3 regions of the Arthrobacter sp. NPDC093125 genome follow, and region 2 is predicted to be linked to each of the others. Evidence: riboswitches for the same ligand, from Rfam matches in the RefSeq annotation. Region 2 holds a riboswitch; each other region holds the start of a gene.
The links. Region 2 has a riboswitch for S-adenosylmethionine ahead of ACIP9X_RS10590 (homoserine O-acetyltransferase). Riboswitches for the same ligand answer to the same signal wherever they lie in the genome.
Positions count from the first base shown of each region.

Region 1 (7,774 bases), on a different contig from region 2:
TGGAACAGGGCAAGCAAAATCTGAGCCTGAAAATGATCCAGCGGCTGGAGGCGATCTTTGGACAAAGCATCGTGCAGCTGAGCAAGTCCCAGATGACCCACCTCCGCGTGGAAGGCGGCCAGACACTCTCCGGCTCTGTTGACGTCAACACCAGCAAGAACGCCGGGGTGGCGCTTCTCTGCGCCAGCCTCATCAACCGCGGCACCACCACGTTGCGCCGCCTGGCACGCATCGAGGAGGTCAACAGGATCGTCGAGGTGCTCTCAAGCATCGGTGTCGAATGCACCTGGCTCAACGACAACGACCTCCGGCTCCGCCGCCCTGCCGTCCTGGACCTGGAGTCCATGGATGTTGAAGCTGCCCGGCGCACTCGCAGCGTGATCATGCTTCTCGGTCCGCTGCTGGACGAAGCCGAAGAATACCGGCTGCCCTACGCCGGGGGATGCGACCTCGGAATCCGGACGGTCGAGCCGCACATGCAGGCCCTGCGCCAGTTCGGGCTGGCCGTGCAGGCCAGCGCAGGCTTCTACACGGTGCAGGCACCCGTGGCGGACGGCGTCGACCGTTCCTTTGTGCTCACCGAACGCGGCGACACCGTTACCGAGAACGCCATCATGGCCGCCGCCCACCGCAGCGGTACCACCGTCATCCGCAATGCCAGCCCCAATTACATGGTCCAGGACCTTTGCTTCTACCTGGAGCGGCTCGGCATCCAGATCGACGGCGTCGGCACCACGACGCTGAAGATCACCGGCAAGCCATCCATTGACGCCGACATCGAGTACTTTCCTTCCGAGGACCCGATCGAGGCGATGAGCCTCATCACCGCCGGCATCGTCACCAATTCCGAGGTGACTATCCGCCGGGTGCCGATTGAGTTCATGGAGATCGAGCTGGCCACGCTGGAGCAGATGGGCCAGAAGCTGGAGATTTCCGGCGAGTACGTGGCCCGCAACGGCCGTACCCGGCTGGTCGACGTCACCACCAAACCGTCCGAGCTGCGGGCACCCGAGGACAAGATCCACCCCATGCCCTTCCCCGGGCTGAACATCGACAACCTGCCGTTCTTCGCCGTCATCGCCGCCAACGCGGAGGGCCAGACGATGATCCACGACTGGGTCTACGAGAACCGGGCCATTTACCTCACCGAGCTGAACAAGCTCGGGGCACGCGTGCAACTGCTGGATCCGCACCGGATCTACGTGAACGGCCCCACCCGGTGGCGTGCCGCCGAGGTAGGCTGCCCGCCGGCGCTGCGGCCGGCCGCGTGCCTGCTGCTGGCCATGCTCGCGGCGCGGGGCGTGTCCGAGCTGCGCAACATCTACGTGATCGAGCGCGGCTACGAGGATCTGGCTGAGCGGCTTAACACCATCGGGGCAAAGATCGAGTACTTCCAGGACTGACCCGCCGCACAAACCGAGCGCGAACGGACACTTAAGCCCCCGCCGTCGAGCGCGAACGGGCACTTAAGGCCCTCCAACGACGAATGTGAGGGCATTAACTGCACGTTCGCGCTTCGTCATGTCGGGGACGTTTCGGCTGGTCTGACGGACAATGTACGCATGCGGACTTTTGGGGTCGAGGAAGAACTGCTGATCGTGGATCCCCGGACGGGAGAGCCACTGGCGCTCGCCGATGCGCTGCTCGCCGGCCGAAAACTTGCAGCCGATGACGCCCCGGACAAGCCCCGGGTGCTGGAGCCGCACGGTGAGACCCCGTTCGACGACGACGAAATGGGCCTGAGCGCTGAACTCAAACTCGAGCAGATCGAGACCCAGACCCGCCCGTGCCTGGATCATGATGAGCTGCTCCGCCAGATCCGTGCAGGCCGGGCCATGGCGGATCAGGCGGCGCTCAAACAGGGAGCCCGCGTCGCCGCACTGGCCACGTCACCGCTGGCCCTGGCCAGCCACACCACTCCGGACCCCCGATACGCACGCATGCTGGAGCGGTTTGGGCTCACCGCTCAGGAACAGCTGACCTGCGGATTCCACGTCCACACCTACATCGAGTCGCAGGAGGAAGGTGCGGCGGTTCTGGACCGGATCCGGGACAAGCTGGCCGTGCTCATGGCCCTCAGCGTCAACTCCCCGTTCTGGAACTCGATGGAAACGGGGTTTGAAAGTTACCGGACACAGGCGTGGAACCGGTGGCCGACGTCGGGCCCGTCCGCCATCTTCGGCAGCATATCCGCCTACCGCCGCCTTGTGCAGCGGCTGCTGGAGAGCGGTGTCATGCTGGACGAAGGCATGATCTACTTCGACGCCCGGCTCTCCCGCAACCATCCCACGGTGGAGGTCAGGGTGGCTGATGTCTGCCTCCGTGCAGAGGACGCGGCGCTCATAGCAGTCCTGGTCCGCGCCCTCGTAGAAACTGCGGCACGGGAATGGCGCGGAGGTGTGGAGCCTTCCCCCGTCCCCACCGTGCTGCTGCGGATGGCGTCGTGGCAGGCCAGTAAATTCGGCCTCTGCGGCGAGCTCCTGGACTTCGGCAGTTTCCGCCCGGCGCCCGCCGCCGACGTGGTGAATTCCCTGGTGGAATATCTCGAACCCGTGCTCGCCGAGCAGGGCGAAGTGGAGCTCGTACGCAACGGCATCGCCGCCGTTTTTGAGCGCGGCACCGGTGCTGAGGAACAGCGCCGCGTGCGGCAGACGGTGATCGACAAAGCAGCGCCCGACGACGGCGGGCTGGCTGCCGTCGTCGCGCATGCTGTGCGGGCGACGATGCGGGGAACGGATAACGACTTAGAAACGGACCCTGTTCCGGCGCCCGAGCTGGTGCACGTGCGCCAGCCCTGACCCCCTGCCCGGAGCGCGAACGGACACTTAAGCCCCCTTTTCGCGGCGGATTTGGGGCCACAACTGCCCGTTCGCGCCAGGATCAAATCCAACAAATGTCTGTGACGGTGCCATACTCGGACCGTGGCGACCTCGTACTCATTCCGCGCAGAACTGTGGCTCTACCCGGGGGAAGCAGGGTGGCATTTCCTGACGCTGCCCGTGGGGGTCGCCGACGACATTCGGGAGGAGTCCGCCGCTTTCCGGAAGGGGTTCGGGTCCGTGAAGGTGACTGCCCAGGCTGGCGGCCAGTCCTGGCAGACCTCCATTTTCCCTGACGCGCAGAGTGGCTCGTACCTGCTGCCGGTGAAGAAATCCGTCCGGGACGCCGCGCACCTTGTCGCCGGTGACGAGGTGGAGGTCCGGCTGACGGTCCAGGCCGAACCCTGAACCTCAGATCTGCTTAAGCGCCTGCTCGAGGTCGCCGATCAGGTCCTCCGGATCCTCCAGCCCGACCGACAGCCGCACCACGCCGTCGGTCAGTCCGATCGCTGCCCGGCCTTCAGGACCCATCGCCCGGTGGGTGGTGGTGGCCGGGTGGGTGATGAGGGTCTTGGCATCGCCGAGGTTGTTGGAGATGTCGATAATCTTCAGGGCGTCCAGCAGCGCAAAGGCGGCGTCCTTGCCCGACTGGCCGGCCGTCGTCGCGAGTTCCAGGGTGAGAACGGTGCCGCCGGCTTTCATTTGCCTGGCGGCGAGTTCGTACTGCGGGTGGGACTTGAGCAGCGGGTACTTGACCCAGCTGACGGCTGGCTGGTCCTCCAGCCATTCGGCCAGGCGCAGCGCCGTGGCCGACGAGTGGTTCACGCGCAGCGCCATGGTCTCCAGGCCCTTGGTGAGCACCCACGCGTTGAACGCGGAGAGGGCAGGGCCGGTGTGGCGCATGAGCTGCTTGACCGGCCCGTCGATGAATTCCTTGGTGCCGAGGATGGCGCCGCCCAGCACGCGGCCCTGGCCGTCGATGTGCTTGGTGCCTGAGTAGACCACAACATCCGCGCCGAGCTCGCCGCAGCGCTGCAGCAGGGGAGTGGCAAAGACGTTGTCGACGACGACTTTCGCGGCGGCCGCACGGGCCAGTTCGCTGACCGCGGCGATGTCCACGATCTCCTGCATGGGGTTGGACGGCGACTCGAAGAAGACGGCGGTTGCCGGGGTGGACAGGGCTACTCGCCACTGCTCCAGGTCCGGTCCGTCCACGAACACGGTTTCCACGCCCCAGCGGGGCAGGATTTCATTCAGGATGACGAAGCAAGAGCCGAACAGGGACCGGGCGGCCACGATGCGGTCGCCGGCGCCCAGCAGCGCGCCCAAAGCGGTGAACACGGCGGACATGCCCGACGCGGTCGCGAAGCAGGCCTCCGTCCCTTCGAGGAGGCGCAGGCGTTCCTGGAAGGTGGCGACGGACGGGTTGCCGTAGCGGGAGTAGACGAAGCGCTCGTCCTCGCCAGTGAACGCCCGCTCAGCGGCCGCCGCCGACTCGTAAACGAAGCCGGAGTTGAGGAAAATCGGCTCCGTGGTCTCCTGGAAATTGGTGCGGTCCAGCCCGCCGCGTACGGCCTGGGTCTCGGGGCTCCAGCCGGCGGCATCTTGATTGAAAGTCACTTAGTTTTTTCCCAGGTTGGTCGGGAGGCCGCGGTTCTTCCAGCCGTTGACGGTGCGCTCGCCATAGCGGTCGGGTTCGCCCTCAAACCCTTCGAGGACGTTGTACGAGGTGAAGCCGGCCTGCGTGGCGGCAATGGCGGCGGCGATGGAGCGCTGGCCGGACCGGCACAGGAACACAAGCTCCGTGCCTTGGTCCTCCGGCGCCTGCTGCCGGAGGTGCTCGATGAAGTCCGGGTTAGGGATGCCGCCGGGGAAGGTCCACTGGATGAACAGCGGGTCATTCTCGGTGGCCTTGGTGTCAGGGATGCCGATGTGGGCCCATTCGCCCTCGGTGCGGACGTCCACCAGGACGGCGCCTTCCTCCAGCTTTGCCCAGGCCTCCTCCGGGGTGAGGTCTCCGGCGTAGCTCATGCGTGCCCCTCGAATGCTTCCGCGTCCAGGTTCTCGTCAGAGTCCAGCTGGTCCACTGCCGTGGCAACCGCAGCGTCTGCCGTGGCGACGGCGACGGGGAGGACGACGGCCTGCGCCACGATCACGTCCCTGCCGTTGAAGGCGGCCGTGGGGCTGCCGTGCAGCACGTAGCCTTCGGCCAGCGCGTCGGAAATGCGCTCACAAAAGGCACGGTTGTCCGGCCCGGTAATCAGGCGGTAGGCCAGCTTGTCCTCAGATGTAACCTGCTGGGTTGGCAGGGTAACGCCGGCGGGGGCTTCCGTCATGACGGATCTCCTTCTCTCACGCTTGCAGCTCGAAGTGGTCGATATGCCGAGTATTCACCTGAGGCACCCCGCCGCGAGGGAGGGTTGCCGACCGGCCAGTCAGGGCTTGGCGCCGGTACTCATGACTCCCCAAAAACGTAACACCGACGACGGCGGCGCGCACCGCCGTCGTCGTCATGTTCCGTAACGCTTCCGGCCGCAGCGCGGCGGCACTGACGGGCCTGCCGGGACCTCCGAACCGGCCGCACCTGGTCCCGCGCCGCGGTTACAAAGGGGCTGCCCGGGTGCATAATGACGGAAGATGAACCGCCGTAACGCCGGATGAAACCAGGCAGCAGTGAATGAGTCGAACGCCAGTACAGTCCGTCCCATGCTCCATTTTGGGTGGTTTGTGGGCCACGGGTTCGGGGTTCAGGGCTGGGGGACGCCGGGCTACGGGATCGGTTACGACTGGAAGAAACCGGCGCTGTACCAGCACGCGGTGCGGGAGTTCGAGCGGGCCGGACTGGACCTGTTTATCATCGAGGATTCCCTGACCGTACCGGACACCTACGGGGGAACAGCTGAGGTGTCCCTCGCGCAGGCGTCCTTCGCGCCTAAGCACGATCCGCTGGCCCTGGTGCCGTACCTGCTTTCCGCCACGGATCACCTGGGCATTGTCCCCACGGTCAGCGCGTCCTTTTACCCGCCGTTCACGGCGGCCCGGCTGCTGGCCACGCTGCAGCACTTCTCCAACGGCCAGCTCGGCTGGAACGTGGTGACCTCCGGCAGCGACCTCGCCGCCCAGAACTACGGCGTGGACCAGCAGATCGAGCACGACCTCCGCTATGAGAAGGCGGAGGAGTTCGTGGACGTGGTGCGGAAGCTGTGGCGCAGCTGGGAACCGGACGCCGTCGTGGAGGATTCCCGGGCCGGTGTCTTCGCCGACCACACCAAGGTGCGCCCGATCCATCACAGCGGCGAGTTCTTCAAGGTGCGCGGCCCGCTGAACACGGCCCCCCTGCCCGAGGAGCCCGTGCTGGTGCAGGCAGGTGCGTCGCCGCGGGGCAAGGCGTTCGCGGGCGGGAATGCGGACGTCGCCATTGCGCTCGCGCGCGGCGTGGACGGCATGAAGGCCTACCGGGATTCCATCCGGGCCGAGGCAGCCGGGGCAGGCCGCAACCCGGACGACGTCAAGGTGCTGTTCGTGCTCAAACCCACTGTCGTGGGCTCCACGGCGGAAGCCGACGAGCTGCGGGCCGCGCGCAAGGAACTGACGCAGCGGGACATCGACAGCCAGCTCAACTCCATCTCCTACCTCTCGGTGATCGACTTCAAACAGTTCGACCTGGACGAGCCGCTCCCGGAGCTGACCACCAACAGCAACCAGGGCACCTTGGAGCATTTCTCCAAGGCGGCCCCGCCCGGTTCCACCCTGCGCGAGATCCTGCAGGCCCGCAGCGGCGGCGCCGGCGACAGCATCATCGGCACTGCCGGGGAAATTGCAGATCACCTCGAGGAGACAGGCGCAGCGGTGGGCGGGGACGGTTTCCTGTTTTCCGGTTTCGTGGACCCGGCCACCGTGCACGGAGTGCTGGACAAACTGGCACCGGAACTGCGGCGGCGCGGACTGCTGCGGACGACCTACGGCGACGGCGGACTCCGCCGGAACCTGCTGGACTTCTAGTGCCATGACGGGACTTTCAGTGCCATGACAGGGACCGGAGGACCTGAAGAGCCGATGCCGGGAACCAGATCCGGCACCTTCCTGATCGGCACGGCGCACCTCCGGGCCGCCGACGTGGCCAGGGTGGCGGCCGATCCGTCGGTCGAGGTGGTCCTGAGTGCCGACGCGCTGGACCTGATCAGCCTGTCCCGTGAGGTGGTGCAGGCCGCGATCGACTCGGGACACCGCGTGTACGGGCTCAACACCCTGCTGGGCTCTGGCAGGGACACGGCCGTGGAGGAAGAGTCCGTCCTCGACTACCAGGTGCAGGTGGTCCGCTACCACCACAGCGGCATCGGCGCCCTGCTCACCCCGGCGGAGGTCCGCGCCGTGATGCTGGCGCGGCTGATCGGCTTCACCCGGGGCGGCTCCGGTGTCCGGCCGGAAACAGCCCGGTTCTACGCTGAACTGCTCAACCGGGGAGTGGTGCCCGCCGTTCCCCGCGAGGGCTCTGTGGGCTCCTCAGACCTCACACAGCTGGCCGCAATTGCCGCCGTCGCCATTGGAGAAGGCCATGCGCTGGACCCCGACGGTCCGCTGGTGCCCGGAGGCGCGGCGCTCGCCGCGGCCGGCCTGCAGCCGCTGGTGCTTGCGCCCGGCGAGGCCCTGGCCCTCGTCAGCGCCAACTCATATTCAATCGGTGCCGGAGCGCTGGAGCTCGGCCGCCTGCTGCGTGTGGCAGACCTCGCGGACACCGCCCTCGCGTTGTCACTGGAGGCCACGGGAAGGTACGACGGCGGTGCGAACCTCAGCCCGTTTTCGCCGGCTGTGCAGTCGGCCAAGCCGGTGGACGGCCAGCGCATTTCGGCGGCGAACGTCCGGAACCTGGTCCGGGGAGGCTGGCTTGAGGATCCGTACCGTCAGGCCTCGGTGCAGGACGCGCTGTCCTTCCGGGCCGCCCCGCAGACGCACGG
Region 1 is NZ_JBIVOQ010000008.1:40,254-48,027, forward strand. Features, by position in the region: gene ACIP9X_RS15140 (UDP-N-acetylglucosamine 1-carboxyvinyltransferase) at 1-1,403, shown strand, start outside; gene ACIP9X_RS15145 (glutamate--cysteine ligase) at 1,563-2,798, shown strand; gene ACIP9X_RS15150 (DUF1905 domain-containing protein) at 2,922-3,227, shown strand; gene ACIP9X_RS15155 (O-succinylhomoserine sulfhydrylase) at 3,231-4,439, opposite strand; gene ACIP9X_RS15160 (rhodanese-like domain-containing protein) at 4,440-4,850, opposite strand; gene ACIP9X_RS15165 (DUF1737 domain-containing protein) at 4,847-5,155, opposite strand; SAM riboswitch class IV at 5,169-5,282, opposite strand; gene ACIP9X_RS15170 (NtaA/DmoA family FMN-dependent monooxygenase) at 5,526-6,821, shown strand; gene ACIP9X_RS15175 (aromatic amino acid ammonia-lyase) at 6,876-7,774, shown strand, end outside.
Region 1: it holds a riboswitch for S-adenosylmethionine, as region 2 does, so the genes downstream of both, ACIP9X_RS15165 (DUF1737 domain-containing protein) here and ACIP9X_RS10590 (homoserine O-acetyltransferase) in region 2, are expected to answer to the same signal.

Region 2 (7,774 bases):
GGACGCAGCGGCGCGGTCCGGTGCGCGCGGCACCGTGGCGACCTGCCTGCCGGCCTGCGACCTGTCCACCCGCCAGCCCCTCGCGCCGGCGCGGCGGCTGTTGGACGCCGGCGTTCCGGTTGCCCTCGCCTCCAACTGCAACCCGGGAACGTCCTACACGAGTTCCATGGCATACTGTGTGACCACCGCCGTGCTGCAAATGGGACTCAGCGTCCACGAAGCCGTGCGCGCGGCGACGTTCGGCGGCGCCCTCGCCCTGGGGCGGGAGTGCGGGAACGACGTCGACGGCGAGCGGGCGGTGGGGTCGCTCGCCGTCGGGCACCGGGCTGACCTGCATCTCCTCAACGCCCCGTCGGCCACGCATCTGGCGTACCGCCCGGGAATGCCGCTGACGCACGCCGTCTGGCGTGCGGGAGTGCGGGCGCGGTAGCCGCCGCGCATTGGGTCATTTTGTGTCGGAAGCTGCGTCCGCACTGACGCTAGGTGATCGTTTGACGTCTGTTAGAATCAGAAAACGTCATTTTCCCGACGTTCTGATTCCTGGAAGGCCCTTGCATTGACCCGCACCGACCGCCTGACGGCGATACTGGACCTCCTTGCCGAAGCCGGGCAGGTGGAGGTTGAGGAGATCGTGACACGGCTGGGCGTTTCGCCCGCCACTGCCCGGCGCGACCTGGACAGCCTGGCCAAGCGGCGGCTTCTGACCCGCACCAGGGGAGGGGCCACCACGGGAGCCCTGGCCTACGACCTCCCGGGGCGGTACAACCGGGACGACCACGCGGCAGCCAAGCAGCAGATCGCGTTGGCTGCCTCCGCCCTGATCTCCCCGGGTATGGTGATCGGGCTCTGCGGCGGCACCACCAGTACGGCGCTCGCCCAGATCCTGGCTACCCGAGAGGACATCAACGCGCCTTCCAACCAGCCCACGCTCACCGTCGTCACCAACGCCATCAACATTGCGGGCCAGCTGGCGGTGCGGCCGAACATCAAGGTCATGGTGACCGGCGGAGTGCTGAACCCGCGCTCCTATGAACTGGTGGGGCCGTACACCGACATCATTATGCAGCGGGTGGTGCTGGACATCGCCTTCATCGGGGTGAACGGCATCGATCCGGTGGTGGGACCCACCAACACCGGAGAGGGCGAGGCCTCGGTCAACGCGCTGCTGGCCAGCCGGGCCAGCGTTTCCTATGTCATCGCCGACTCGTCCAAGGTGGGACGCCGTGCTTTCGCCACCATGGAAGGCTATGAATTCACCCGGCTGATCACGGATTCCGGCATCTCCCCGGAGGACAAGGCCGCATTCGAAGCAATCGGCACGGAAGTCATTGTGGCGCCGGAAACGCCCCGTACCCGGCAGGCATAATTCGCCAGGCCGGCAGGATGACCAGCCCGGCGGGATGAACCGTCAGCGGGCCGTGGGCTAGAAAACCACGGGCGGGGCGTCGAGCACGGTCTCGTCCACGCGGCGGTCCACCCACTGCGTAAAGGGCTCGTTGAGCTCGTACTTCCCGTCCCCGGTGCGCACCAGCATGCGGGTCTCGGCGTTGTCAGGGTTATTCAGCGACTCGAAGTACTCCACGGACCAGTGGAACCAGCGCATGCAGAACAGGCGCATCGTCAGGCCGTGCGTGACCAGCAGCGCATTGGGGGAATAGTCCGGCTTGGCCCAGTGGCGGTAGAGGGTCTCCATGAAGGACGAGACGCGGTCATAGACGTCCGAGCCGGACTCCCCGTCCCGGAACCGGTAGAAGAAATGGCCGTAGGCGTTGCGGAGCTCCTTCTGGTCCTCGATGTCCCCTGAAATCTGGAAGTTTGCCCAGTCCTGCTCCCGGAGGCGGGGTTCCTCGATCACCCGCTCAGTCAGCGAGCCGAGGTTGAGCGCTTCGAGCGTCTGGTAGGCGCGCAGGTACGGGGACACATAGACACACACCTCCTGGCCGTCCAGTGCGCGCCGGACTTCTTCACCGGCGGCCTTGGCCTGTTCCACGCCCAAAGGAGTCAGCGGAATGCGGTAGTCGGGCACCCTGTTGTAAATCGTGGTGTCGGCATTGGCGGCGGACTGGCCGTGCCGGATCATGATGATTTTCCCGGGCGCACTCATAAATCCCCAGCATAGGGCCAGCACATACTCCGGCCAGGCAAGGCGGGACTGTGCGTCAACAGGAAAGTGCCAGCAACTGCAGGCAAGATAGGAACATGTTGGTTCCCTCCCGCCGTCGTCTGCGGATCGAAGTCTGGATCGTCCTGGGACTGTCACTGGGGCAGTCAGCCGTGTACTCAGTGGTGCAGCTCCTGGACAAGATGACCCGCGCACCCCTGGCTGAGGGCACCTCAACGCTGAACCGTTCCCAAAGCACCCGCGAGTACTTCGACCTGACGTATCAGCTCCTGGACATCATCTTCGCGCTGGTGCCCGTCCTGCTTGTCATCTACTTCATGACCGAGCAGCGGCAAACGAAAGCCGGCACGGGCTACGGGAGCGGCTCGGCATTCCACAGGCTGGGTTTCGACCTTGCCCGCCCCGGACGGGACCTGCTCCAGGGGCTGGGACTGGCGGCCCTGATCGGCATTCCTTCGCTGGGCCTGTATGCGGCGGGCCGGGCGCTGGGCATCACCACGGCCATTATCCCCAGCGCCCTGGACGCCTATTGGTGGACCATCCCGGTCCTGATCCTTTCCGCCCTGCGCCACGCCATTGTGGAAGAAGTGATCGTGGTGGGGTATCTCCTGGACCGCTTCGGAAAGTTCGGCTGGTCCCTGCCGCTGGCAATCTTCGCGAGTTCCATGCTCCGCGGGAGTTACCACCTGTACCAGGGCTTCGGGCCGTTCATCGGCAACGCCATCATGGGCGTGCTGTTCGCCTGGGTTTATACCAAGACCCGCAGGGTGATGCCGCTCGTTGTCGCCCACGCCCTGCTGGACATCGTGGCGTTCGTCGGCTTCAGCCTGTTCGGCAGAGCCATGGGGCTGGGTTAGTTAAATAATTCGGCCGCCATCGGCGGGTAACGTCGTTGGCACCCGCTGATGGCGGCCGAAGTGTGGTGGCAGCAAGCTGCCGGGTATCTCAGATAGCTGGGGGTATCAGATGGTGACGGCGCCCGCGGCGGTTTCAAACGTGACCGACAGGATGCCAGGGGTTCCGTGCGGAGCGACCCAATTCACTGCGACGTCCTCGAGAGGCCGCTCCACGGGCTCGCCGAGCCATTCGGTGACCCGTTCGGCCGAGCCGGCGATGGTGAGGCTGGACATCTTGACGTTGCTGTCATAGGCGTTGGACGGGTGGAGCGAGGGGTCGCCCTCCCACTTCAGCATGTACGGAACCTGCGGGTCGGCGATGAGGCCCAGAATCCCGATCTGCTTCCAGATGAGTTCGCGGCCGTCCGGGAACTTGCGGTTGCCGTTGACGGCGGCGCGTCCGAGACGCTCCTCGAACGGGGCAAGGTCGTCCACTTCGACGCACCAGCCCATCCAGCCGCCTCCGGCAGCTGAGCGAGCCCGCACAGCCTGTCCGAAAGGTGCCTTGTCCGACGCCGGGTGGTCCAGGACCTCCACGACCTCAAGGTATTTGTGCCCGGCGAGCGGGATAATCATGTTCCGGGTTCCGAAACGGGGGTGTACTCCACCCTTTACGGCTTCAACGCCGAGGGCAGACGCGATACGTTCAGTGGTGGCAGCCAGGCCATCGTGTTCACAGGCGTAAGAGACGTGATCCATGCGCATGCCCTCATCTTGGCATCTTGTGACGCGGCTCTCAGCTAAGGGTGCCCTAACCCCTGCAGAGGCCCGTGAAAACCGCGGATTCCAGTGGTCTTTCTGCGTTGCGCTTGCCCGTTAGCCTGCGGGTCAGGGAGTCACATAGGCGTCATAATCTTCGCGAAGCCGGTGGCCCGTTTCGTAAGCTGGTTCAAGGTCATGAGTGCCAGCAACAGCCCCGGCTTGCTGGCCGGCAACCCTCCTTCCGCGGTGGGGTGCCCCGGGTGAAGACCTGGCCTGCGGTCAACTGGCGGCAGGCAAGCGCGCAGAAGAGGTATCCCAATGACGATTTCCGCCACCCGCACGGACGCTTCCGACGATACTGTCAGTACGGCTCCAAGCAGCACGCCGCTGGACGGCACGCTCCGGTATGCCGGCATCGGCAGCCTCCAGCTGGAGGCCGGCGGATTCCTCCCTGACGTCACCCTTGCCTACGAAACCTGGGGGACGCTGAACGCAGACGGCTCCAACGCCATCCTGGTGGAACATGCCCTCACCGGGGACACCCATGTGACCCGGGGTGGCCAGGAAGGCGGTGAAGAGGGCTGGTGGGAGCAGCTGGCCGGCCCCGGCGCACCGGCGGACACCAACAAATTCTTTGTCGTCTCCATCAACATCCTGGGCGGTTGTTACGGATCTACCGGGCCGTCGTCGGAAGCCCCCGACGGCAAGCCGTGGGGATCCCGCTTCCCGCTGGTGACCCTCCGGGACTCCACTGCTGCCGAAGCGCGCCTGGCGGACCAGCTCGGCATCAGCAGCTGGTTCGCCGTCCTGGGCGGTTCCATGGGCGGCGCCCGCGCGCTCGAGTGGGCTGTCAGCTACCCGGACAGGGTGCGCCGCTGCGGTGTGATCTCCGTGGGTGCGAGCAGCACGGCCGAACAGATTGCCTTTGCCCAGGCGCAGACCCTCGCCATCCGGCAGGATCCCAACTTCAACGGCGGCGACTATTACGGGGGACCGCTGCCCGAGGCCGGCCTGGCGCTCGCCCGACGGATCGCCCACATCACGTACCGTTCGGCGCACGAGCTGGACTTCCGCTTTGGCCGGAACGCCCAGGGCAGCGAATCCCCGTTCGAGGCCGATGCCCTGGGAGCCCGCGGCCGGTACCAGGTGGAGAGCTACCTGGATCACCAGGGGCACAAGCTGGTCCGGCGCTTCGACGCCAACAGCTACATCGCCCTCACCGAAGCCCTCATGAGCCACGACATCTGCCGTGGACGGGGAACACTGAAGGAAGCGCTCGCCCGGACCACTGCCGAGTTCTTTGTCGCCGCCGTCGATTCAGACCGGCTCTACTTCCCGTCGCAGTCCCGCGCGCTCGCTGAGGCCCTGCCCGGCAACGTTGACGTGCACGTGATTGAAGCTCCTATCGGCCACGACGGCTTCCTGACGGAGATCGGGCAACTCAACGAGCAGCTGCGCACACATCTGCTGGACTGAATTGGGCTGAACGGAACGGAGCGGGAGTAGCCAAAAGGTGCTGTCAGTAATAATGGCGGGCCTTGCCGGTCATTACTGACGGGTAGTCAAACCCGCTGCTTGTGCATTTATGCAGATGCGTTCTGCACTTTTTGTCGTTGAGCTTGCAGGCAATTGCAGACCATACTCATGTGAACCGGCGATTCGTGGTGTACCTCACACGCGTTCGCCAAAGACTGGTCCCAGTGGTGTCGACGAAGACGCCGAAGGAGTTCACACATGAGTACGGAAAACTCCGCCGCAAGGCGCGTAGAGGAAACCGACGTTAAGGCCTCAGGCCTGAGAAAAGTCGTCACGGCGTCCATGGCCGGAACGGTGGTTGAGTGGTATGAGTTCTTCCTCTATGCCTCTGCAGCAACCCTGGTGTTCGGCAAGATGTTCTTCCCCAATTCAGGGACGGAACTGGACGGCATCATCGCCGCGTTCGTCACCTACGCGGTCGGGTTCGTGGCCCGCCCCATCGGCGGCATCGTCTTCGGCCACTTCGGGGACAAGTTCGGCCGGAAGCAGCTGCTGCAGCTGAGCATCATCCTGGTGGGCGTCTCCACGTTCCTCATGGGCTGCCTGCCCACCTTCGCTCAGATCGGCTACTGGGCTCCGGCAATGCTGGTCTTCCTGCGCTTCGTTCAGGGCTTCGCCGTCGGCGGTGAATGGGGCGGCGCCGTGCTGCTCGTTGCAGAGCACAGCCCCAACAAGTCCCGCGGATTCTGGTCCAGCTGGCCGCAGTCCGCCGTTCCCATGGGTAACCTCCTGGCAACCGGCGTGCTGTTCACCCTGTCGTCCACGCTGTCCCAGGAAGCCTTCCTCGGCTGGGGCTGGCGCGTCGCCTTCTGGCTGTCCGCTGTGATCGTGATCGTCGGTTACTACATCCGCACCAAGGTCCAGGACGCCCCGATCTTCATCGAGGCCCGCAAGGAAGTCACGGTCGAGAAGAAGGGCTACGGCGTCGCCGAAGTCTTCCGCCGCTACCCGCGCGGTGTCTTCACCGCCATGGGCCTGCGCTTTGCCGAGAACATCCTGTACTACCTCGTCGTGACGTTCTCCATCACCTACCTGAAGGTCGTCGTTCAGACCGACACGTCCCGGATCCTCCTGCTGCTGCTGGTGGCGCACTTCATCCACTTCTGCGCCGTCCCGCTCGTCGGAAAGATGTCCGACAGCTTCGGCCGCCGGCCGGTGTACATGGCAGGCGCCATCCTCGGCGGAACTTGGGGCTTCTTCGCCTTCCCGATGATGGACACCGCAAACGACATCGTCATCCTGGCTGCCATCACCATCGGCCTGCTGTTCCACGCGCTCATGTATGCGGGGCAACCGTCGATCATGGCAGAAATGTTCCCCACCCGGATGCGCTACTCGGGCGTTTCCCTGGGCTACCAGGTGACCTCCATCGTCGCCGGTTCGCTGGCACCGATCATCGCCACTGCGCTCCTGAGCAACTTCAAGTCCTCCACGCCGGTGGCGCTGTACCTGCTCGGAGCCTGCATCGTGACCGCAGTCTCGGTGTTCTTCCTCAAGGAGACCCGAGGCATCTCGCTCCACGACGTGGACGCCGCAGACGCCAAGGGCACCGCCGAGCTGCTGGCTGCCGCCAAGAAGTAGGCACCAGGAATAGGCGCAACAACCCAAGCGCCAGCACCTCATGCGACAAAACCGCAGACCAGCTGCCCGGACCCGCGACCACGCAGGCCCGGGCAGTTGGGCGTCAGCACCCCAGACGAAGTCAGGATCTCCCATGAAAGCAGCTGTCCTTTACTCCACCGTCTCCTCCGGAACCAGCTACGCCGAAGCACATCCGCTCCGGGTTGAGGAGCTGGACCGGCCGGCACCCCGCGCCGGGGAGGTGGGCATCGCCATCACCTACTCAAGCCTGTGCCACTCGGACCTCTCGGTGGTGGACGGTTCCCGCGTCAGGCCGCTTCCCATGGCCTTGGGGCATGAGGCCGTGGGGCGGGTTGAGGCGGTCGGGGAGGGCGTCGGGGATGTCTCGGTCGGCGACCACGTCGTCCTGGTGTTCGTTCCGAGCTGCGGCGCGTGCCGTGCATGCAAAGCAGGGCGGCCAGCGCTGTGCCACCGGGCGGCGGAAGTCAACGGCTCGGGTGACCTCCTGCACGGGGAGGCGTTGCTGCGCACGCCCGCGGGGGAGCGAATCAACCACCACCTGGGAGTCTCTGCCTTCGCCGACTATGCCGTGGTGGCCCGCGAGTCGGTAGTGGTCATCGACGACGACGTGCCCGACACCGTTGCGGCGATGTTCGGTTGCGCCGTACTCACCGGGATGGGTGCGGTCCTGAACACCGCCGCCGTCCAGCCCGGCCAGTCGGTGGCCGTTTTCGGGCTGGGTGCCGTCGGGCTTTCGGCTGTCATGGCGGCGGCGCTCGCAGGCGCGTCCGCCGTGATCGCCATCGATCCGAACACAAGCAAGCACGAGCTTGCCCTGAAATGCGGGGCGACCGCCGTCGGCACCCCCGACGATGCTGCCCGGCTGATTGCTGACGCCACCGGCGACGGCGTGGACACGGCCATCGAAGCAGTGGGG
Region 2 is NZ_JBIVOQ010000004.1:193,369-201,142, reverse strand. Features, by position in the region: gene hutI (imidazolonepropionase) at 1-430, shown strand, start outside; gene ACIP9X_RS10610 (DeoR/GlpR family DNA-binding transcription regulator) at 557-1,366, shown strand; gene ACIP9X_RS10605 (histidine phosphatase family protein) at 1,424-2,104, opposite strand; gene ACIP9X_RS10600 (CPBP family intramembrane glutamic endopeptidase) at 2,200-2,979, shown strand; gene ACIP9X_RS10595 (VOC family protein) at 3,085-3,723, opposite strand; SAM riboswitch class IV at 3,912-4,026, shown strand; gene ACIP9X_RS10590 (homoserine O-acetyltransferase) at 4,039-5,196, shown strand; gene ACIP9X_RS10585 (MFS transporter) at 5,455-6,837, shown strand; gene ACIP9X_RS10580 (zinc-binding dehydrogenase) at 6,971-7,774, shown strand, end outside.

Region 3 (7,774 bases), on a different contig from region 2:
AGCTCTTTCGAGTACCGATATTAAGGAGGCCAGCTATGAGCAAGCGTGCACGTAAGCGTCGTGACCGTAAGCGTGGCGGCGCTAACCACGGGAAGCGCCCCAACACCTAAGCCACGGCTTGAACCGAAGCTTAAACGAAGTGCCCCCGCGACCATTCGGTCTCGGGGGCACTTCGCTTTGGAATGAGGATCAGGCGTCAACCGGCCGGATGTTGTGGATTCTGTCCAGGATCGCGTTCTTCAGGTTTTCCGGAGCTGCTTCGGTGCAGGAGCGCTTGACCATGTTGCGGATGACGCACTCAAGGTCGTACTGCTCCGTGCATTCCGGGCACTCGTCCAGATGATGCTTGATTTCCGCAATGTCACTGCGGGTCAACGCACCATCCAGATACTCGTAGATGCGTTGCATCCGGGCGTCGTCGCAATCGCCCAATCCCTGGCAGTCGCTCATTTCCTGTTCTCCTGTTTGTTGCTTTCTGCTGCCGCCTGGGGGTCGGCAGCTTTGAATCCCCGTTCGGCGGCGTAATCCGCCAGCATGTCCCGCAGCATCTTCCGGCCGCGGTGGAGCCGCGACATGACCGTGCCGATGGGGGTGTTCATGATGTCTGAAATTTCCTTGTAGGCGAAGCCCTCGACGTCTGCAAAGTAAACGGCCAGCCGGAACTCCTCCGGGATCTCCTGCAGCGCCCGCTTCACGTCGGAGTCGGGCAGGTGGTCGAGCGCCTCGACCTCGGCCGAACGAAGCCCGCTCGAAGTGTGCGACTCGGCCCTGGCCAGCTGCCAGTCCTCTATGGTGTCCGAATTGGACTGCAGCGGCTCGCGCTGCCGCTTCCGGTAGAGGTTGATGTACGTGTTCGTAAGGATGCGGTACAGCCAGGCCTTGAGGTTGGTCCCGGGCTTGTACTGGTGGAACGCCGAGAAAGCCTTGGTATAGGCCTCCTGAACGAGATCCTCCGCGTCCGACGGGTTGCGTGCCATGCGCATGGCCGCTGAATAGAGCTGGTCCACGTACTGCATGGCGTCGCGCTCGAACCGGGCCCGGCGTGCTTCCGGGCTTTCGGTGGCGACATCAATCTCCTCCGCCTGCTCCGCGGCCTGCGAGGTGCTGATGTCTTCGGTGCCGTCGCCGGCGTCCTGTTGCGTGGCCTCTAGGGCCGGATCCACGGTGCTCATTGTTTTCAAGTCTACTGTCACGAGGGGAACAGCCCCCGGCTTGGGAGTGGACTTTCCTGCAGCGGCAGCGGGGCCGGCACCAAAGCTAACGGGCGCTGATACCTCCGGCGGCACATCGAACTGCCCCAGGACCGCGATATCCATCGGGCCCTGCAGCTGCACAGCGTCTTTCACCAATGTCAAAGCTCCATCTCCACTTCGTTTTCCGGGCACCGCCCCGGCCGGGCTCTGCCCCCCGCCCTGGCGTTACCCGGGACGCGCCCAAGGCTGACCCCGGCTGGGCGCCCACAGCCCGCATCTGCGGGGCAGCGCTGCCCGATAGCCACCAGCCGTGCTTAAATCCCGGCGGCGGCCCGGGGACTGATGTCCACGGCTCTCCCGACCTGCACTGCACAACGACGTCCGGCGGGCAAATATTCCGCAAAAGTGCAAGACTAGAACCGACTCCGCCGCAGTCACCGCGGCTCGTCCATCCAGGAGGAAATTCATGTCCTTTGTCCGTTTTCTCGCCCGGCCGATGCTGGCTTCAAGTTTCGTCCTCGCGGGCGTGGACAAGCTCAGGAATAGTGACGACACTGCGGAACAGCTGTCGCCCCTCCTGCGCCGCGCCGCCGATGCTCTTCCCTTTCAGACCAATGAGAAGGTCCTGGCCCGGGTCATCGGCGGAACCCAGGTGGGCGCCGGTGTCCTTTTCGCTACCGGCAAGTTCGCCCGGCTGTCGGCCAGCCTCCTGGCCCTCATCTCAGCCCTGAATGCGTTCGTGGAGTACCGCAGCGCGGACATCAGCAGCAAGGAAGGCCGGGAAGCCCGCCGCAGCCAGCTGCTCAAGAACGTCACCCTGACCGGCGGCGTGCTGCTGGCCTCCGTCGACACGGCCGGCAAGCCGAGCCTGGCCTGGCGCGCCGAGCACCTGGCCGCGGACGCCCGGAAAACCGCGAGCCACCTGGCCGCCGACGCGCGGAAGACCACCGGGAAGAAGCTGCACAAGGCCGACAAGGCAGTCCGCAGGGCCGTCGACCATGCAGTGGGGGCATAAGCAGGAATGACCGGATCCATCACGGAATGCTCCGCCGACCACGCCGGGTCTGCTCCGCACTGGCCCGCGCCGTTCGCTGAGCAGCCCATCGACGCCACGGTACGCGTCCCGGGCTCAAAGTCACTGACCAACAGGTATCTCGTGCTGGCCGCCCTGGCTGACGGGCCATCCCGTCTGAGGGCACCGCTCCACTCGCGGGATTCGGCCCTGATGATCGGTGCACTGCGCCGGCTCGGCGCCGAAGTCCGCGAAGTACCCGGCGACGGAGCCTTCGGCCCCGACCTGGAAGTGACGCCGGTCCCGGCTGCCGCGGAAGCAGCGGACGCCGCCATCGACTGCGGCCTGGCGGGAACAGTCATGCGTTTTGTGCCGCCTCTGGCCGCGCTGCGCAAGGGCGTATCAGTGTTCGACGGCGATCCCCATGCCCGGGAGCGCCCGATGGGAACCATCATCGAGGCCCTGACAGGGCTCGGCGTCACCGTCCGCGGCGACAATGGCGAAGCCAACGCCCCCGGCGAGACACCGTCCTCCCTGCCGTTCCGCGTTGAGGGGACGGGGGAGGTCCGGGGCGGGCATCTGGTTATTGACGCGAGTGCATCATCGCAGTTTGTCTCGGCACTGCTGCTGGTGGGCGCACGCTTTACGGACGGGCTGCACCTGGAACACGCCGGCACCTCCGTGCCGAGCCTGGATCACATCAACATGACAGTGGCGGTTCTCCGCGGGGTCGGCGTGGACGTGGACGACTCCACCCCGAACCACTGGATCGTGAGTCCGGGACCCATCAGGGCCTTCGATGAACGGATCGAACAGGACCTCTCCAACGCGGGCCCCTTCCTCGCGGCCGCCCTGGCCTCGGGCGGGACAGTGCGCATCCCGGACTGGCCGGAACGCACCACCCAGGTGGGCGACCTCTGGCGGACTATCCTGCCGGACATGGGTGCCACGGTTACCCTCGACAGCGGCACGCTCACCGTCTCCGGCGGCCGGGAGATCCGGGGGGCGGACTTCGCTGAAACCAGCGAACTCGCACCGACAGTGGCAGCACTCTGTGCGCTTGCCAGCGGGCCGTCCCGGCTCAGCGGCATTGCCCATCTCCGCGGCCACGAGACCGACCGGCTCGCAGCGCTGGTCACCGAGATCAACCGGCTCGGCGGGGACGCCGAGGAGACCGACGACGGCCTGATCATCCGCCCCGCAAAGCTCCACGGCGGCGTGGTGCGCAGTTATGCGGACCACCGGATGGCCACCGCCGGGGCGATTCTCGGACTGGCAGTGCGGGGCGTCGAAGTGCAGGACATCGGCACCACGGCCAAGACCATGCCTGACTTCCCCCAGCTGTGGGCGGACATGCTCGCGCAGGGCAGCGCCGGAACGGGCAACGCCACTGACGGCAGTGGCACAGGGACCAGCGGTGGCACGGAAGACTGACTCCTGGGACGAATCGGACGTCCGGATCCGGCCGAACAAGAAGGGGTCGCGGCCGCGCACCAAGGACCGCCCCAGCCATGAGGATGCCGTCACCGGACGCATCATCACGGTTGACCGCGGGCGGTACACGGCCGTCGTCGGCGAGGACACCGGACATGAGCGGACGGTCATCGCGGCCCGCGCCCGGGAGCTCCGCCGCTCCCCCGTGGTTGCCGGCGACTTCGTGTCCCTTGTGGGCGACGTCTCGGGAGCCCCGGACACGCTGGCCCGACTGGTGAAGATCCAGGAACGGAAGACCCTGCTGCGCCGCAGCGCCGACGACACCGACCCCATCGAGCGGGCAGTCGTGGCCAATGCGGACCAGCTGGTGGTGGTTGTTGCGGCGGCGAATCCGGAGCCCCGCACCGGGTTCATCGACCGTGCGCTGGTGGCCGCATACGACGCCGGCATCGAGCCGCTGCTGCTCGTCACGAAGGCGGACGTCAAGGATCCCTCGGAGCTGCTGGACAACTACCGGCACCTCGATTTCCCCGTCATCATCAGCCGCACGGCTGACTCGGCGGCGTCGGGCATTGACGCCCGCTCCGACGACGGGCTGTCTGCCCGCCTCGACCTGGACGCGGTCTCACAGCTGCGCGTGCATCTGGACGGCAAGGTCACCGTCATGCTGGGCCACTCCGGGGTGGGCAAGTCGACCATGGTGAACGCACTGACAGGCGCCGAGCGGGCGACCGGCGGCGTCAACGCCGTCACCGGGCGCGGCCGGCACACGTCGTCGTCGGCCCTTGCGCTGAAACTGGCGGATGCGCCGTCCGGAAGCTGGATCATCGACACCCCCGGCATCCGGTCCTTCGGGCTGGCCCACGTGGATCCAGACCGGATCCTGCACTCCTTCCCCGACCTTGAGCCCGGCACCGAGACCTGTGAGCGGGGCTGCAAGCACGATGCCACTGCCGTGAATTGCGGCGTGGACGCCTGGGTCGAGGCCGGTCATGCCGGACCGTCCGGTCCCGCCCGGCTCGCCTCCCTGCGCCGGCTCCTGGGCACCGATCCGCGCGCGGAGGCACAGGAAACGAAGGAACTCGGCACCGTCGGCTGACCCGCTCCGGGCCTCCGGCATCCTGACATCCCCGCCCCCACGGTCCTTTGACGGTAGTTTGGAACCATGACCCAACCCGCTTCGACCTACAACGATGATCTGCGCCTGGCCCATGTCTTGGCGGATTCCGTGGATGACCAAACCATGAGCCGGTTCAAGGCCCTTGACCTTCAGATCGAAACCAAGCCGGATCTGACGCCGGTCACGGACGCCGACAAAGCAGCAGAGGAGTCGATCCGCGGCCAGCTGTCCAGGTCCCGGCCGCGCGACGCCGTGCTCGGCGAGGAGTTCGGCAGTTCGGGCCATGGCTCCCGGCGCTGGATCATCGACCCCATCGACGGGACCAAGAACTTCGTCCGCGGAGTGCCCGTCTGGGCCACCCTGATTGCCCTCGTTGATGAGGGCGAACCGGTGGTGGGTGTCGTGAGCGCGCCGGCACTTGGCAAGCGTTGGTGGGCAGCCAAGGGCGCGGGCGCGTACATGGGCCGTTCCCTGGCGGCCGCCACCCGGCTCAGGGTCTCAAACGTTTCAAAGCTCTCCGACGCATCGCTGTCCTACTCGAGCCTGGGCGGCTGGAAGGAGCGTGGAAACCTGGATGATTTCCTCGCGCTCACCGACGAGGTCTGGCGCACCCGTGCCTTCGGTGATTTCTGGTCCTATTGCATGGTGGCCGAAGGCTGCGTGGACATCGCATGCGAGCCCGAACTGAACCTGTACGACATGGCTGCGCTGGTGCCCATCGTCACCGAGGCCGGAGGCCGCTTCACCTCGCTGGAGGGAACGGACGGACCCTTTGGGGGCAACGCGCTTGCCACCAACTCGATTCTTCATTCCGAGGTCCTCAAGCGCCTCAACCCGCAGCTGGACGATCTGCTCTAGTTCGGCAATAGCCGTCTGACCGGAATATTACGACGGCGGGTGCCCCCTCAGGTGCGCACCCGCCGTCGTAAGTTCGGCAATCGGCGACAAACAAGAACTCCGTAACAAACCGCTTAACATTCGCGCCGGTCTTTTTCACCGGCCTGCAGGATGTTCTACGCTCTTTACAGGTCACGAGTGCCAGCGCAAAACCCCGGTTTGCTGGCCGGCAACCCTCCATTCGCGGTGGGGTGCCCCGGGTGACGACCAGGCCGATCCGGAACGGACACGGCAAGCGCGGATCCCCGTCACCAGGGGTCCCTTTCTCAGCGAGGTCCCATGACAATTGCAACCTTCCCTTCCACCGTCGCAGGCCTGATCGACGATCACTTCGCCGCTGCCGGACGGCCGCTGGCAGCAGTGACCGGTGCCGAGATCCAGGCCCCGCTCATACAGGGCGGCCACGTGCGCTACGCCAACCTCGACTACGGCGCCTCCGCCCCGGCGCTGTCCGTGGTCTCCGCCTACCTCAACGAGATCCTGCCGTTCTACGCCAGCGTGCACCGCGGCGCCGGATACGCCTCGCAGATCAGCACGTCCGTTTATGAAAACGCCCGGAACATCGTCCGCGAGTTCGTCGGCGGCCGCCCCGACGACTCCGTGATCTTCACGCGCAACACCACGGATTCCCTGAACCTGCTGGCCGGCTGCCTGCCCGTGGAAGACCACCACCACACCGGGGAAGTCCTGTATCTGGACATCGAACACCACGCCAACCTGCTGCCCTGGCAGGGTGTTCCGCACCGCAGCGTGGTGGCCTCAGACTCCCTGGAGGCCACAATTGAAAGCCTTCGGGCCGAACTGCAGCACGGCGACGTCAGCCTCCTCGCAGTGACCGGCGCCTCCAATGTCACCGGCGAGATCCTGCCGATCCGCCGCCTCGCGGCGCTGGCCCACGAATTCGGCGCCCGGATCGTGGTGGACGCGGCACAGCTCGCGCCGCACCGCCGCGTCGACATTGCCGCGGACGACGTCGACTACCTCGCCTTCTCCGGCCACAAGCTCTACGCGCCCTTCGGCGCCGGCGTTCTGGTCGGACGCCCTGACTGGCTCGACGCCGGAACGCCGCACCTTGCGGGCGGCGGCGCCGTCAGCGAAGCCCGGATTGATGGCGTCAGCTGGACCACCGGCCCCGCCCGCCACGAAGGCGGCTCACCCAACGTCCTGGGTGCAGCCACGCTCGCCCGCGCCACCCAGGTGATCGCTGCCCTTGACCAGGACAGCTGGCACGCCCATGAGGCCGCCATCCGTTCCTTCCTGGTGGTGGGCCTGCAGAAGATTGAAGGCGTCACGGTCCACCAGATCTTCTCCGACACCGACCCGGACGACACGATCGGGGTAGTCAACTTCTCCGTCGAGGGATACGACGCCGGACTTGTGGCCGCCTACCTCTCCGCCGAGCACGGTGTCGGGCTGCGCGACGGCCGCTTCTGCGCCCACCCGCTGCTGAAGCGCCTGGGCCTGCCCTCGGGTTCGCTGCGTGCCAGCTTTGGCGTCGGTTCGCGGCTGGAGGATGCAGAACGCCTCCTCGCCGGCATCGAGCAGCTGCGCCGCAGCGGCCTCGGCTGGGACTACGTGGTGGATGCCGGGCGCTGGGTTCCGGCCAACGACTCCCGGACCTACCCGCACTGGGCACCCAACACTCCCGGCACCGCCGGCGCGGCGCCCTGCAACCAGGACTGAACCGCAAAGTTCTGCGGCGCTGGAGTTCTGCGGCTCCGGGGTTCTGCGGCTCCGGAGTTCTGCGGCTCCGCCACGGATGCGGTAAATTCGAAGGGTAAAAATTTCGGCCCTGCCCTAAGGAGACTGCGCGTGGCACGGGGTGGCCCCAAACTCGACCACGGGCGCCGGCAGGAGCTGGGCCAAAGCTTCCAGGACGGCGGCGAGCACTACCACCGCGTCCGTCCCGGCTACCCTGCCGAGTCCGCCGACTGGCTTATCCCCGCCGGCGCCCGCACCGCCGCAGACATCGGGGCGGGAACGGGCAAGTACACCGCCCTCCTGGTGGAGCGCGGCCTGCGCGTCAGCGCGGTGGATCCGTCATCTGACATGCTTGAGCAGCTTCACAGCTCGTACCCAGCCGTGGACACGCTGGAGGGAACAGCAGAGGAAACGGGC
Region 3 is NZ_JBIVOQ010000002.1:204,656-212,429, forward strand. Features, by position in the region: gene ACIP9X_RS05420 (50S ribosomal protein bL37) at 36-110, shown strand; gene rsrA (mycothiol system anti-sigma-R factor) at 190-450, opposite strand; gene ACIP9X_RS05430 (sigma-70 family RNA polymerase sigma factor) at 447-1,355, opposite strand; gene ACIP9X_RS05435 (DoxX family protein) at 1,660-2,208, shown strand; gene aroA (3-phosphoshikimate 1-carboxyvinyltransferase) at 2,215-3,639, shown strand; gene ACIP9X_RS05445 (ribosome small subunit-dependent GTPase A) at 3,623-4,738, shown strand; gene hisN (histidinol-phosphatase) at 4,805-5,617, shown strand; SAM riboswitch class IV at 5,787-5,900, shown strand; gene ACIP9X_RS05455 (aminotransferase class V-fold PLP-dependent enzyme) at 5,936-7,339, shown strand; gene ACIP9X_RS05460 (class I SAM-dependent methyltransferase) at 7,469-7,774, shown strand, end outside.
Region 3: it holds a riboswitch for S-adenosylmethionine, as region 2 does, so the genes downstream of both, ACIP9X_RS05455 (aminotransferase class V-fold PLP-dependent enzyme) here and ACIP9X_RS10590 (homoserine O-acetyltransferase) in region 2, are expected to answer to the same signal.